DNA from 2 places in the Streptomyces sp. HUAS 31 genome. Region 2 is predicted to be linked to the other one. Evidence: riboswitches for the same ligand, from Rfam matches in the RefSeq annotation. Region 2 holds a riboswitch; the other holds the start of a gene.
The links. Region 2 has a riboswitch for cobalamin ahead of metE (5-methyltetrahydropteroyltriglutamate--homocysteine S-methyltransferase). Riboswitches for the same ligand answer to the same signal wherever they lie in the genome.
Positions count from the first base shown of each region.

Region 1: another riboswitch for cobalamin. It lies ahead of PGH47_RS28360 (ribonucleoside-diphosphate reductase subunit alpha); the one in region 2 lies ahead of metE (5-methyltetrahydropteroyltriglutamate--homocysteine S-methyltransferase).

Region 1 is NZ_CP116353.1:6,336,795-6,342,465, reverse strand. It holds gene PGH47_RS28370 (ATP-binding protein) at 1-678, opposite strand, end outside; gene PGH47_RS28365 (GNAT family N-acetyltransferase) at 835-1,341, shown strand; cobalamin riboswitch at 1,394-1,530, shown strand; gene PGH47_RS28360 (ribonucleoside-diphosphate reductase subunit alpha) at 1,656-4,037, shown strand; gene PGH47_RS28355 (ribonucleotide-diphosphate reductase subunit beta) at 4,037-5,050, shown strand; gene PGH47_RS28350 (hypothetical protein) at 4,963-5,202, opposite strand; gene PGH47_RS28345 (helix-turn-helix domain-containing protein) at 5,295-5,671, shown strand, end outside.
Region 2 is NZ_CP116353.1:7,795,327-7,800,997, reverse strand. It holds gene aceB (malate synthase A) at 1-983, shown strand, start outside; gene PGH47_RS34535 (3-hydroxybutyryl-CoA dehydrogenase) at 980-1,852, shown strand; cobalamin riboswitch at 1,846-2,069, shown strand; gene metE (5-methyltetrahydropteroyltriglutamate--homocysteine S-methyltransferase) at 2,223-4,541, shown strand; gene PGH47_RS34525 (histidine phosphatase family protein) at 4,636-5,217, shown strand; gene PGH47_RS34520 (CbtA family protein) at 5,243-5,671, opposite strand, start outside.

The sequences.
Region 1 (5,671 bases), 1.5 Mb from region 2:
GTCGGTGGCGCCGTTCGCGTCCCGCAGCCGGATCGGCACAGGTACGGCGTTGTGCTCCGCCAGCAGTTCGGTGAGCCGTACCAGGACGGCGGTCTTGCCGACGCCGACACCGCCGACCAGCAGATAGGGCCGGCGCGTGGCGCGCTCGCGCAGCCGCTCGGCGATGACCTGGGCGATCTCCTCCCGGCCCACGATCTCCGCGGTGTCCGGGCCGGCGGTGAGGACCATCCCGTGAGGGTCGTCCCGTGCCTTGGCGAGATAGCGCCGCTTGGTCCACCGGTACCACCAGAACAGGAAGAGCGTGGCGGCGAGCGACGCGGCGAGCACCGGGCCGACGAAGCGCATGACCGTTTCGAAGCCGTCGTTGTCCTGCCGCCACTTCTCGAAGCCGGTCGTGTGGCCCGCGATCACGATGTACAGGCCCTCCACCACCCACGCGAGCACGGCCAGCGCGGCCACCGTCCAGATGGCCCGGGTGACGTTGGTGTAGGTGAACCACCGGCGCCACTTCTTGGGGCGGGCGGTTCCACCGCGTGCCTCCAGGCGGATCGCCATCTTGTGCCGGTGGCCCACGAACCCCTGTCTGACCCGGTCGGCCGCCCGCCTCGGAGCCAGCGTCGCCATCGGCGCGTTGCGCGGCCGCTTCTTGCCGGGCGGACTGCCGACGACCCTCGTCATCGTTCGTCTCCTTCCGAGAACGGCTCTCGAAACGGAGCGACCGCGGGGCGCCGACACCTATCTCCATGGAAGCACTCCCGGAACTCCCCGCAACCCGGCGGCCCTCGGCGGAAAACCCCGGGCCCGCCCACCCGGCCGTCCGGCAGACTCGGGCCCATGGACATCGCGATCCGCCCGGCGGAACCCGACGAGTTCGACGCGCTCGGCGAGATCACCGCCCGGGCCTATCTCCACGACGGACTCCTCGACTTCGGCGAGAGCGACGAGTACCTCGGCGAGCTCAGGGACGTGGCCAAGCGCGCGGCCGCCGCCGAGGTGCTCGTGGCCGTCGCGGACGGCCGGCTGCTGGGCGGGGTGACCTTCGTGCCGAGCGGCGGCCCCATGGCCGACATCGCGCGCTCCGGCGAGGCCGAGATCCGGATGCTCGCCGTCGACCGGGCGGGCCGCGGACGCGGCGCCGGCGAGGCCCTCGTCCGCGCCTGCGTCGACCGCGCCCGGGCCACGGAGGGCTGCGTACGGATCGTCCTGTCGACCCAGCGCACCATGCACGGCGCCCACCGCATCTACGAACGGCTGGGTTTCGTTCGTACACCCGAGCGGGACTGGAATCCGATCCCGCAGCTCGTCGACATCACTCTCCTCACCTATGAGTTGACGCTCTGAAACCAGCGCGACACAACATCTGGGGGTGGCGTGGCGGGTGAGCACAAGATGTATGCTCATGCTCGCTGTCGCCGCAGGGGAATCCGGTGCGAATCCGGAACTGTCCCGCAACGGTGTACTTGTGCATGTCTGTTCCCACAGTTGTGCACAGGAGTCAGTCCGAGGACCTGCCGACAGCGCGCCCGGCCGACCGGCCGGTGCGCCCTGACGTCCGGGCCTCGTGGAATGGGCCGGTGGACGCGACGCCGCGTGCGCTCGTGTGCTGCCCCCTGCCCTCCGCAAGGCCCCCGTGCCGAGCGAGGGAGAGCCCCCACGTGACCATCGCGCCAGCAGATCCGGCCTCAGTCGTCCCATCGGTCCCGACCGACGCGGACGCCCCCGGAACCGCGTTGCTGCGGCTCCTGGCCGAGCTGACCGCCGACCTCCCCGACGCCGACCCCGGCCGGGTCGCCGCCGCCGCGCTGCGCGGCCGGTCCGCCCGGGCCGACGAGGCGGAGCTGCGCGAGCTGGCCACCGAGGCGGCGGCCGGTCTCATCTCCGAGGACCCCGCCTACAGCAGGCTCGCCGCCCGGCTGCTGACCATCTCCATCGCCGCCGAGGCCGCCTCGCAGGGTGTGACGTCCTTCACCGAGTCGGTCGCGGTCGGCCACCGCGAGGGCCTCATCGCCGACCGCACGGCCGAGTTCGCGCGTCTGCACGCGGCCCGCCTGGACGCCCTGGTCGACACGGCCGCCGACGACCGTTTCGGCTACTTCGGCCTGCGCACCCTGCACAGCCGGTACCTGCTGCGGCACCCCATCACCCGCAAGGTGATCGAGACGCCCCAGCACTTCATGCTGCGTGTCGCCGCCGGTCTCGCCGAGGACGACACCACCCGCTCCGTCGACGAAGTCGCCGCGCTCTACGGCCTGATGAGCCGCCTCGACTACCTGCCGTCCTCCCCCACGCTCTTCAACTCCGGCACCCGGCACCCCCAGATGTCGTCCTGCTACCTCCTGGACTCCCCCAAGGACGAGCTCGACTCCATCTACGACCGCTACCACCAGGTCGCCCGCCTGTCGAAGCACGCCGGCGGCATCGGCCTGTCGTACTCCCGCATCCGCTCCCGGGGTTCGCTGATCCGCGGCACCAACGGGCACTCCAACGGCATCGTCCCGTTCCTGAAGACGCTGGACGCCTCGGTCGCCGCCGTGAACCAGGGCGGCCGGCGCAAGGGCGCGGCCGCGGTCTACCTGGAGACCTGGCACTCCGACATCGAGGAGTTCCTGGAGCTGCGGGACAACACCGGTGAGGACGCCCGCCGTACGCACAACCTGAACCTCGCGCACTGGATCCCGGACGAGTTCATGCGCCGGGTCAACGCCGATGCCCAGTGGTCCCTGTTCTCCCCCGCCGACGTGCCCGAGCTGGTCGACCTGTGGGGCGAGGAGTTCGACGCGGCCTACCGCAAGGCCGAGGAGCGAGGGCTCGCGCGCAAGACCATCCCGGCCCGCGATCTGTACGGCCGCATGATGCGCACCCTCGCGCAGACCGGCAACGGCTGGATGACCTTCAAGGACGCCGCCAACCGCACCGCCAACCAGACGGCCCTGCCGGGCCATGTCGTGCACTCCTCCAACCTCTGCACGGAGATCCTGGAGGTCACCGACGACGGCGAGACGGCGGTCTGCAACCTGGGTTCGGTCAACCTCGGCGCCTTCGTGACCGGCGGCGAGATCGACTGGGAGCGCCTGGACGAGACGGTCCGCACGGCCGTCACCTTCCTCGACCGAGTCGTCGACATCAACTTCTACCCGACCGAGCAGGCGGGCCGCTCCAACGCCAAGTGGCGGCCGGTGGGCCTTGGCGCGATGGGCCTCCAGGACGTCTTCTTCAAGCTGCGGCTGCCGTTCGACTCGGCCGAGGCGAAAGAGCTCTCCACGCGCATCGCCGAGCGGATCATGCTCGCCGCGTACGAGGCGTCCGCCGACCTCGCCGAGCGCAGCGGACCGCTGCCGGCCTGGGAGAAGACCCGTACCGCCCAGGGTGTGCTGCACCCCGACCACTACGGCGTCGAGCTCACCTGGCCGGAGCGCTGGGCGGCGCTGCGCGAGCGGATCACGACAACGGGCCTGCGCAACAGCCTGCTGCTCGCCATCGCGCCGACCGCCACCATCGCCTCCATCGCCGGTGTCTACGAGTGCATCGAGCCGCAGGTGTCCAACCTGTTCAAGCGCGAGACGCTCTCCGGCGAGTTCCTCCAGGTCAACTCCTACCTGGTCGACGAGTTGAAGGCGCTGGGCGTCTGGGACGCCCGCACCCGCGAGGCGCTGCGCGAGGCCAACGGCTCGGTGCAGGACTTCGCCTGGATCCCGGCGGACGTCCGGGCGCTGTACCGCACTGCTTGGGAGATCCCGCAGCGCGGCCTGATCGACATGGCGGCGGCCCGCACCCCGTTCCTCGACCAGTCGCAGTCCCTGAACCTGTTCCTGGAGACGCCGACCATCGGCAAGCTCTCCTCGATGTACGCGTACGCCTGGAAGTCGGGCCTCAAGACGACGTACTACCTGCGCTCGCGCCCGGCGACCCGCATCGCCCGCGCCGCCCAGGGCCAGGCCGCCCAGTCCGAGAAGACCATCCCCGTCCAGCAGGTCGCCGAGCCCGACGCCGTCGCCTGCTCCCTTGAGAACCCCGAGTCCTGCGAGGCCTGCCAGTAATGAGTACCCGTAACGCCAATCTCCTCGACCCGGGCTTCGAGCTGACCCTGCGTCCCATGCGCTACCCGGACTTCTACGAGCGCTACCGGGACGCCATCAAGAACACCTGGACCGTGGAGGAGGTCGACCTCCACTCGGACGTCGCCGACCTCGCGAAGCTGTCCGAGGGTGAGCAGCACATGATCGGCCGGCTGGTCGCGTTCTTCGCGACGGGCGACTCGATCGTGGCGAACAACCTGGTGCTGACGCTGTACAAGCACATCAACTCCCCGGAGGCGCGCCTGTACCTGTCGCGCCAGCTCTTCGAGGAGGCCGTGCACGTCCAGTTCTATCTGACGCTGCTGGACACCTACCTCCCCGACCCGGAGGACAGGGCGGCCGCCTTCGACGCCGTCGAGAACATTCCCTCGATCCGCGAGAAGGCCGAGTTCTGCTTCAGGTGGATCAACGAGGTCGAGAAGCTGGAGAGCCTGCAGACCAAGGCCGACCGGCGTCGCTTCCTGCTGAACCTGATCTGCTTCGCCGCGTGCATCGAGGGCCTGTTCTTCTACGGCGCCTTCGCGTACGTCTACTGGTTCCGCAGCCGGGGCCTGCTGCACGGTCTGGCCACCGGCACCAACTGGGTGTTCCGCGACGAGACCATGCACATGTCCTTCGCGTTCGACGTGGTCGACACCGTCCGCAAGGAGGAGCCGGAGCTCTTCGACGAGGAGCTCCAGCAGCAGGTCACCGACATGCTGAGGGAGGCCGTCGAGGCCGAGCTGCAGTTCGCGCGCGACCTGTGCGGTGACGGCCTCCCGGGCATGAACACCGACTCGATGCGGCAGTACCTGGAGTGTGTCGCCGATCAGCGTCTGACGCGGCTCGGCTTCGCTCCGGTGTACGGCTCCGAGAACCCCTTCTCCTTCATGGAGCTCCAGGGTGTTCAGGAGCTCACCAACTTCTTCGAGCGGCGTCCGTCGGCGTACCAGGTCGCGGTGGAGGGCACCGTCGACCTGGACGAGGACTTCTGAGCCTCGGCCCGGTCGCGCTCCTGGGCCTCCCTGATCTGACGGTCGATGCGCCGGTCGTGCACGATCCCGATCAGTGACGGGAGGACCAGGAGTGCGAACATTCCCAGCACGACGACCATGGCGAGCAGTGTCTGTGTCTGTTCTGTATTCATGACACCACTGTCGCGCCGGACACTCCTTACGAACAGTGGCAGGACTGCCGCGTACCCTCGATTTACTGCCACTGGCGAGGCACACTGGCAGTATGTTGAAGAACGTCGCCGCCGTCCTCCTCGACGGTGTTCACCCCTTTGAACTGGGCGTCGTCTGCGAGGTGTTCGGCATCGACCGCAGCGACGAAGGGCTGCCCACGTACGACTTCGCCGTCGTCTCGGCGGAGGGGCCGACGCTGGGCACCCATGTCGGCGGACTCACCGTCTCCACGCCGTACGGTCTGGAGCGGCTGGAGGAGGCCGACCTGATCGCGCTGCCGGCCGGCCGCGACTATGTCGTGCGCGACTATCCGCCCGAGCTGCTGGACTGCCTGGTCAGAGCGGTCGAGCGGGGTGCGCGGGTGCTCAGCGTGTGCTCCGGCGTCTTCGTGCTGGGCGCGGCCGGGCTGCTCGACGGGCGGCGGTGCAG
Region 2 (5,671 bases):
GGCGCCGGATCGACGCGGGCCACGGACCGTACTTCTGTCTGCCGAAGCTGGAGAACCGGTACGAGGCCCGGCTGTGGAACGACGTGTTCGTCCTCGCCCAGGAGTTGCTCGGCATCCCGCGCGGCACCGTCCGTGCCACCGTGCTCATCGAGACGGTGACCGCCGCGTTCGAGATGGAGGAGATCCTCTACGAGCTGCGCGAGCACAGCTCGGGGCTCGGCGCGGGCCGCTGGGACTACCTGTTCAGCCTGATCAAGACGTTCGGTCACCGCACCGACTTCCTTCTCCCCGACCGGGCGAAGGTGACGATGACCGCCCCCTTCATGCGGGCGTACACGGAACTGCTGGTGCGCACCTGCCATCGGCGCGGTGCCCATGCCATCGGCGCCATGGCCGCGCAGGTGCCCGGCGAGTACCCGGCCGCGCTCGCCAAGGTCCGGCTGGACAAGGAACGGGAGGCGGAGGACGGCTTCGACGGGTCGTGGGTGGCCCACCCGGGCCTCGTCCCCGTCTGCCGCGAGGTGTTCGACGGTGTCCTCGGCGACCGCCCGCACCAGATCGACCGTACGCGTGACGACGTGGAGGTGACGCCCTCCGACCTGCTGTCCGTGCGCAGGATCAGCGGGCCGCCCACCGCCGACGGCGTGCGCACGAACGTCGCCGTGGCGCTGCGCTGCTTCGCGGCCTGGCTGCGCGGGCAGGGTGCCGTCGCCGTCGGCGGCCTGATGGCGGACGCGGCCACCGCCGAGATCGCCCGGGTGCAGATCTGGCAGTGGCTGCGGCACGGGGTCGTCCACCGGGAGACGGTGCTGGGACTGCTCGACGACGAGCTCGCGGCTCTGGGCGCCGAGTACCCGTGGGCGCCGGTCGACGAGATCCGTGCGCTTTTCGAACGGACGGCGATGGCGGGCGAGTTGCCGCTGTTCTTCACCCCGGACGCCTATTCCCGTCATCTGGTGCGCCGGACGGAGGCCGGGGCATGAGCGGGGGCATCCGGCGCGTCGGTGTGGTCGGCGGCGGGCAGATGGGCGCCGGGATCGCCGAGGTGTGCGCACGGGCCGGGCTCGACACGGTGGTGTGCGAGGTGGACGCGGTCGCGGCGCGGGCCGCCCGGGACCGGGTGACCGCGTCGCTGGACCGCGCGGTACGGCGGGGCAGACTGACGGAGCCGGCCGCGGCCGACGTGCTCGACCGTCTGGTGTTCACCGGCAGCCTGGAGGACCTGGCCGACCGGCAGCTCGTGGTCGAGGCCGTCGTGGAGAACCCGGACGCCAAGACCGAGGTGTTCGCCGCGCTCGACAAGATCGTCGAGGACCCGGCGGCCGTCCTGGCCACCAACACCTCCTCACTGCCGGTCATGCGGCTCGGCATGGCGACCGGCCGCGCGGACCGGGTCTTGGGCCTGCACTTCTTCAACCCCGTTCCGGTGCTGCCGCTGGTGGAGGTCGTGACCTCGCTGCACACCTCGGCCGCGACGACCGCCGCCGTCGAGGAGTTCGCCGCCCGGACGCTCGGCAGGACCGTGATCCGCTCCCGGGACCGGGCCGGCTTCGTCGTCAACGCCCTGCTGATCCCGTACCTGTTGTCGGCGATCCGGATGGCGGAGTCCGGCTTCGCCACCGCCGCCGACATCGACACCGGCATGGAACTCGGCTGCGCCCACCCCATGGGCCCGCTCCGGCTCGCGGACCTGATCGGCCTCGACACCGTCGCCTCGATCGCCGAGTCCCTCTACGACGAGTTCAAGGAACCCCTGTACGCCCGTCCCCCGCTGCTCCTGCGGATGGTCGAGGCGGGGCTGCTGGGCCGCAAGAGCGGGCGGGGGTTCCACACGTACGGCCGGGTAGGCTGACCGGTGCAGCTGGTTCGCCCCGTCCGCCAGGCGGGATGCGTCGTAAGAGGGAACCCGGTGGGAATCCGGGACTGCCCCGCAGCGGTGAGCGGGAACGACCGCCGTCATCAGCACTGAGCCCGACGTACCGGGCCTGGGAAGCGACGGCCAGTAGGAGTCCTCACGAGGTGAGGACGTGCCCGCGAGTCCGAAGACCTGCCAACTGCCCGCGTACGAACCACTCGTGCGCGGACTCCCGGTGACCTCGAGGGCGGGTCGGCGAACATGACCGAGCGGACGGCTCTGCGGCCGTCGCCGTCCGGTCCGTCACCCTTCGCGCTCTCGTCCCGTCACCGGGATCTCAGGGATTCATCTCGCGAAGGAGATCTCCGTGACCACCAAGCCCGCAGCCGCGGCAGCACGGGCCACCGTGTACGGCTACCCCCGTCAGGGCCCGGACCGGGAACTGAAGAAGGCGATCGAGGGCTACTGGAAGGGCCGCGTCAGCGCCGACGCCCTCCGTGCCACCGCCGCCGAACTGCGCCGCGCCAACTGGCGCCGGCTCGCCGACGCAGGCATCCACGAGGTGCCGACCGGCGACTTCTCGTACTACGACCACGTCCTGGACACCACCGTAGCGCTCGGCGCGATCCCCGAGCGGCATCGCGTCGCCGTCGAGACCGACGCCCTGGACGGCTACTTCGCCATGGCCCGCGGCACGCAGGACGTCGCGCCGCTGGAGATGACGAAGTGGTTCGACACCAACTACCACTACCTCGTACCGGAGTTGGGCCCGGACACCGTCTTCACCGCGGACTCGGCCAAGCAGGTCGCCGAACTGAAGGAGGCCCTGGCGCTGGGCCTGACCGCCCGGCCCGTCCTCGTCGGGCCGGTCACCTACCTGCTGCTCGCCAAGCCGGCGCCCGGCGTCGCCGCGGACTTCGAGCCGCTCACCCTGCTGGACCGGCTGCTGCCGGTGTACGCGCGGATCCTGGCCGACCTGCGTGCGGCGGGCGCCGAGTGGGTCCAGCTGGACGAGCCCGCGCTGGTCCAGGACCGCACCCCGGCCGAACTGAACGCCGCCGGGCGCGCCTACCGTGACCTCGGCGCCCGCACCGACCGGCCGAAGCTGCTGCTCGCCTCGTACTTCGGCCGGCTCGGCGAGGCGCTGCCCGTGCTGGCGAAGGCCCCGGTCGAGGGGCTGGCGCTCGACTTCACGGAGGCGGCGGGCGGCAACCTCCAGGCGCTGGCCGCGGCCGGCGGGCTGCCCGGCAAGCGCCTGGTCGCCGGTGTCGTCAACGGCCGCAACGTCTGGGTCAACGACCTGTCGGCGTCGCTCGCCACGCTCGGCACCCTGCTGGGTCTCGCCGACCGGGTCGACGTCGCGGCCTCCTGCTCCCTGCTGCACGTGCCGCTGGACGCGGCCGCCGAGCGCGACATCGAGCCGCAGATCCGGCGCTGGCTGGCCTTCGCCCGGCAGAAGACCGCCGAGGTCGTCACCCTCGCCAAGGGCCTCGCCCAGGGCACCGGCGCGATCACCGCCGAACTCGCCGCGAACCGGGCGGACCTGGCCTCCCGAGCGAGCTCGCCGATCACCCGCGACGCGGCCGTGCGGTCCCGTGCGGCAGCCGTCACCGCCGGGGACGCCCGCCGCTCGCAGTCGTACGCCGAGCGGGCCGCGGCCCAACGCGCCCACCTCGGGCTGCCGTTGCTGCCGACGACCACGATCGGTTCGTTCCCGCAGACCGGCGAACTGCGCACCGCGCGCGCGGACCTGCGGGCCGGCCGGATCGGCACGGCCGCCTACGAGGACCGGGTCAGGGCCGAGATCCAGGAGGTCGTCGCCTTCCAGGAGAAGACCGGCATCGACGTCCTGGTGCACGGCGAGCCCGAACGCAACGACATGGTCCAGTACTTCGCCGAGCGGCTGACCGGATACCTCGCCACGCAGCACGGCTGGGTGCAGTCCTACGGCACCCGTTACGTCCGCCCGCCGATCCTGGCCGGTGACATCTCGCGGCCCGAGCCGATGACGGTGCGCTGGACGGCGTACGCCCAGTCCCTGACGTCCCGCCCGGTCAAGGGCATGCTCACCGGGCCGGTCACCATGCTCGCCTGGTCCTTCGTCCGCGACGACCAGCCGCTCGGCGAGACGGCCCGCCAGGTCGCCCTCGCCCTGCGCGACGAGGTGAGCGACCTGGAGGCGGGCGGCACCCGCGTCATCCAGGTCGACGAACCGGCCCTGCGGGAGACCCTGCCGCTGCGCGCCGCCGACCGGGCCGGGTATCTCGCCTGGGCCACCGAGGCGTTCCGGCTGACCACCGGCGGGGTCCGGCCGGACACCCAGATCCACACCCACATGTGCTACGCCGAGTTCGGCGACATCGTCCGGGCCATCGACGACCTCGACGCGGACGTCATCAGCCTGGAGGCCGCCCGCTCGCACATGCAGGTCGCCCGGGAACTCGCGGCCCACGGCTATCCGCGCGAGGCCGGGCCGGGTGTCTACGACATCCACTCCCCGCGGGTGCCGAGCGTGACGGAGGCTGCCGAGCTGCTCCGCACCGGTCTGAAGGCGATCCCCGCCGAACGGCTGTGGGTCAACCCCGACTGCGGCCTGAAGACCCGCGGCTGGCCGGAGACCCGGGCCTCGCTGGAGAACCTGGTGGCGGCGGCCCGTACGGTACGGGGCGAGCTGTCCCCGTCCTGACCCGGCCGACCGGCCAGGGGCCCTCACCGTTCTCGCGGTGAGGGCCCCCGGGCAGCCAGGAGCACGTCATGACCCCGGCCCGAGGAGCGACCGCGTGACCAGCCGCGTCACCTTGATCTCACCCGCGATGAACGCGAGCCTGCGCCGGGCCCGCTTCGACGACGGCCGGACCCCGCTCGACGACACCGGCACGGCACAGGCACGCGCGGCCGCCGGCACCCTGCCCCCGGCCGCCCGGGTGCTCACCTCGCCGAGCCTGCGCTGCCGGGAGACGGCCGAGGCTCTCGGTCTGCACGGCCCGGCGGTCCCGGAGTCGGCGGGACCGGACGTCGGCCGCTGGCGGGGCCGCACGCTCGACGAGGTGAGTGCCGCCGAGCCGGAGTCGGTGGGCAGCTGGCTCACGGACCCGGGCCACGCTCCGCACGGGGGCGAGTCGGTGCGGGAGTTCTGCGGCCGGATCGCCCGGTGGCTGACGGACGTGCGGGACCTGGACGGCCGTACGGTCGCCGTGGTCGAGCCGGAGGTCGTTCGCGCGGCTGTCCTGCACGCCCTCGGGATGCCCGAGGCGGCCTTCTGGCGTCTCGACGTCGCCCCGCTGACGGCAACGGAGCTCAGTGGGCGCGGCGGGCGCTGGAACCTGCGACTGGGGCGGCCCCTGGCGCCGGACGCCGACTAGGCCGTTGCGCGTGAGCGCATGCCCGTCAGCCGGTCGCGGCCGCCGCCGAGGCCGGCGCCGCGGCGGCCGGCCGGGGGTTCAGCAGTCGCTCGGCCAGCTCGCCGAAGAGCAGCCCGAAGCCCGCCCACAGCGTGACCTGCATGGCCAGCGCGGACAGCCGGAACCGCCACAGCACGGTGGCCGGGAAGTCCGCGGGGACCTCGTTGACGACCGGCAGGAACGCGAACGCCAGGCCGATCACCAGGGCGAACGCGGCCACCGCGACGACGGTGGCGTACCAGTTGCCCAGTCTCGGGGCGAGTCGCCTGCCGAGGATGGTCGCGGCCACCGCGATCAGGACGCTGAGCACCATCATCAGGAAGTACAGGGTGGTCCGCCTGCCGATGGTGTCGGGGTCGCCGACGGCGGGCGGGTTGGCCGGGTACTTCAGGAACGGCACGACATAGACGGCGAG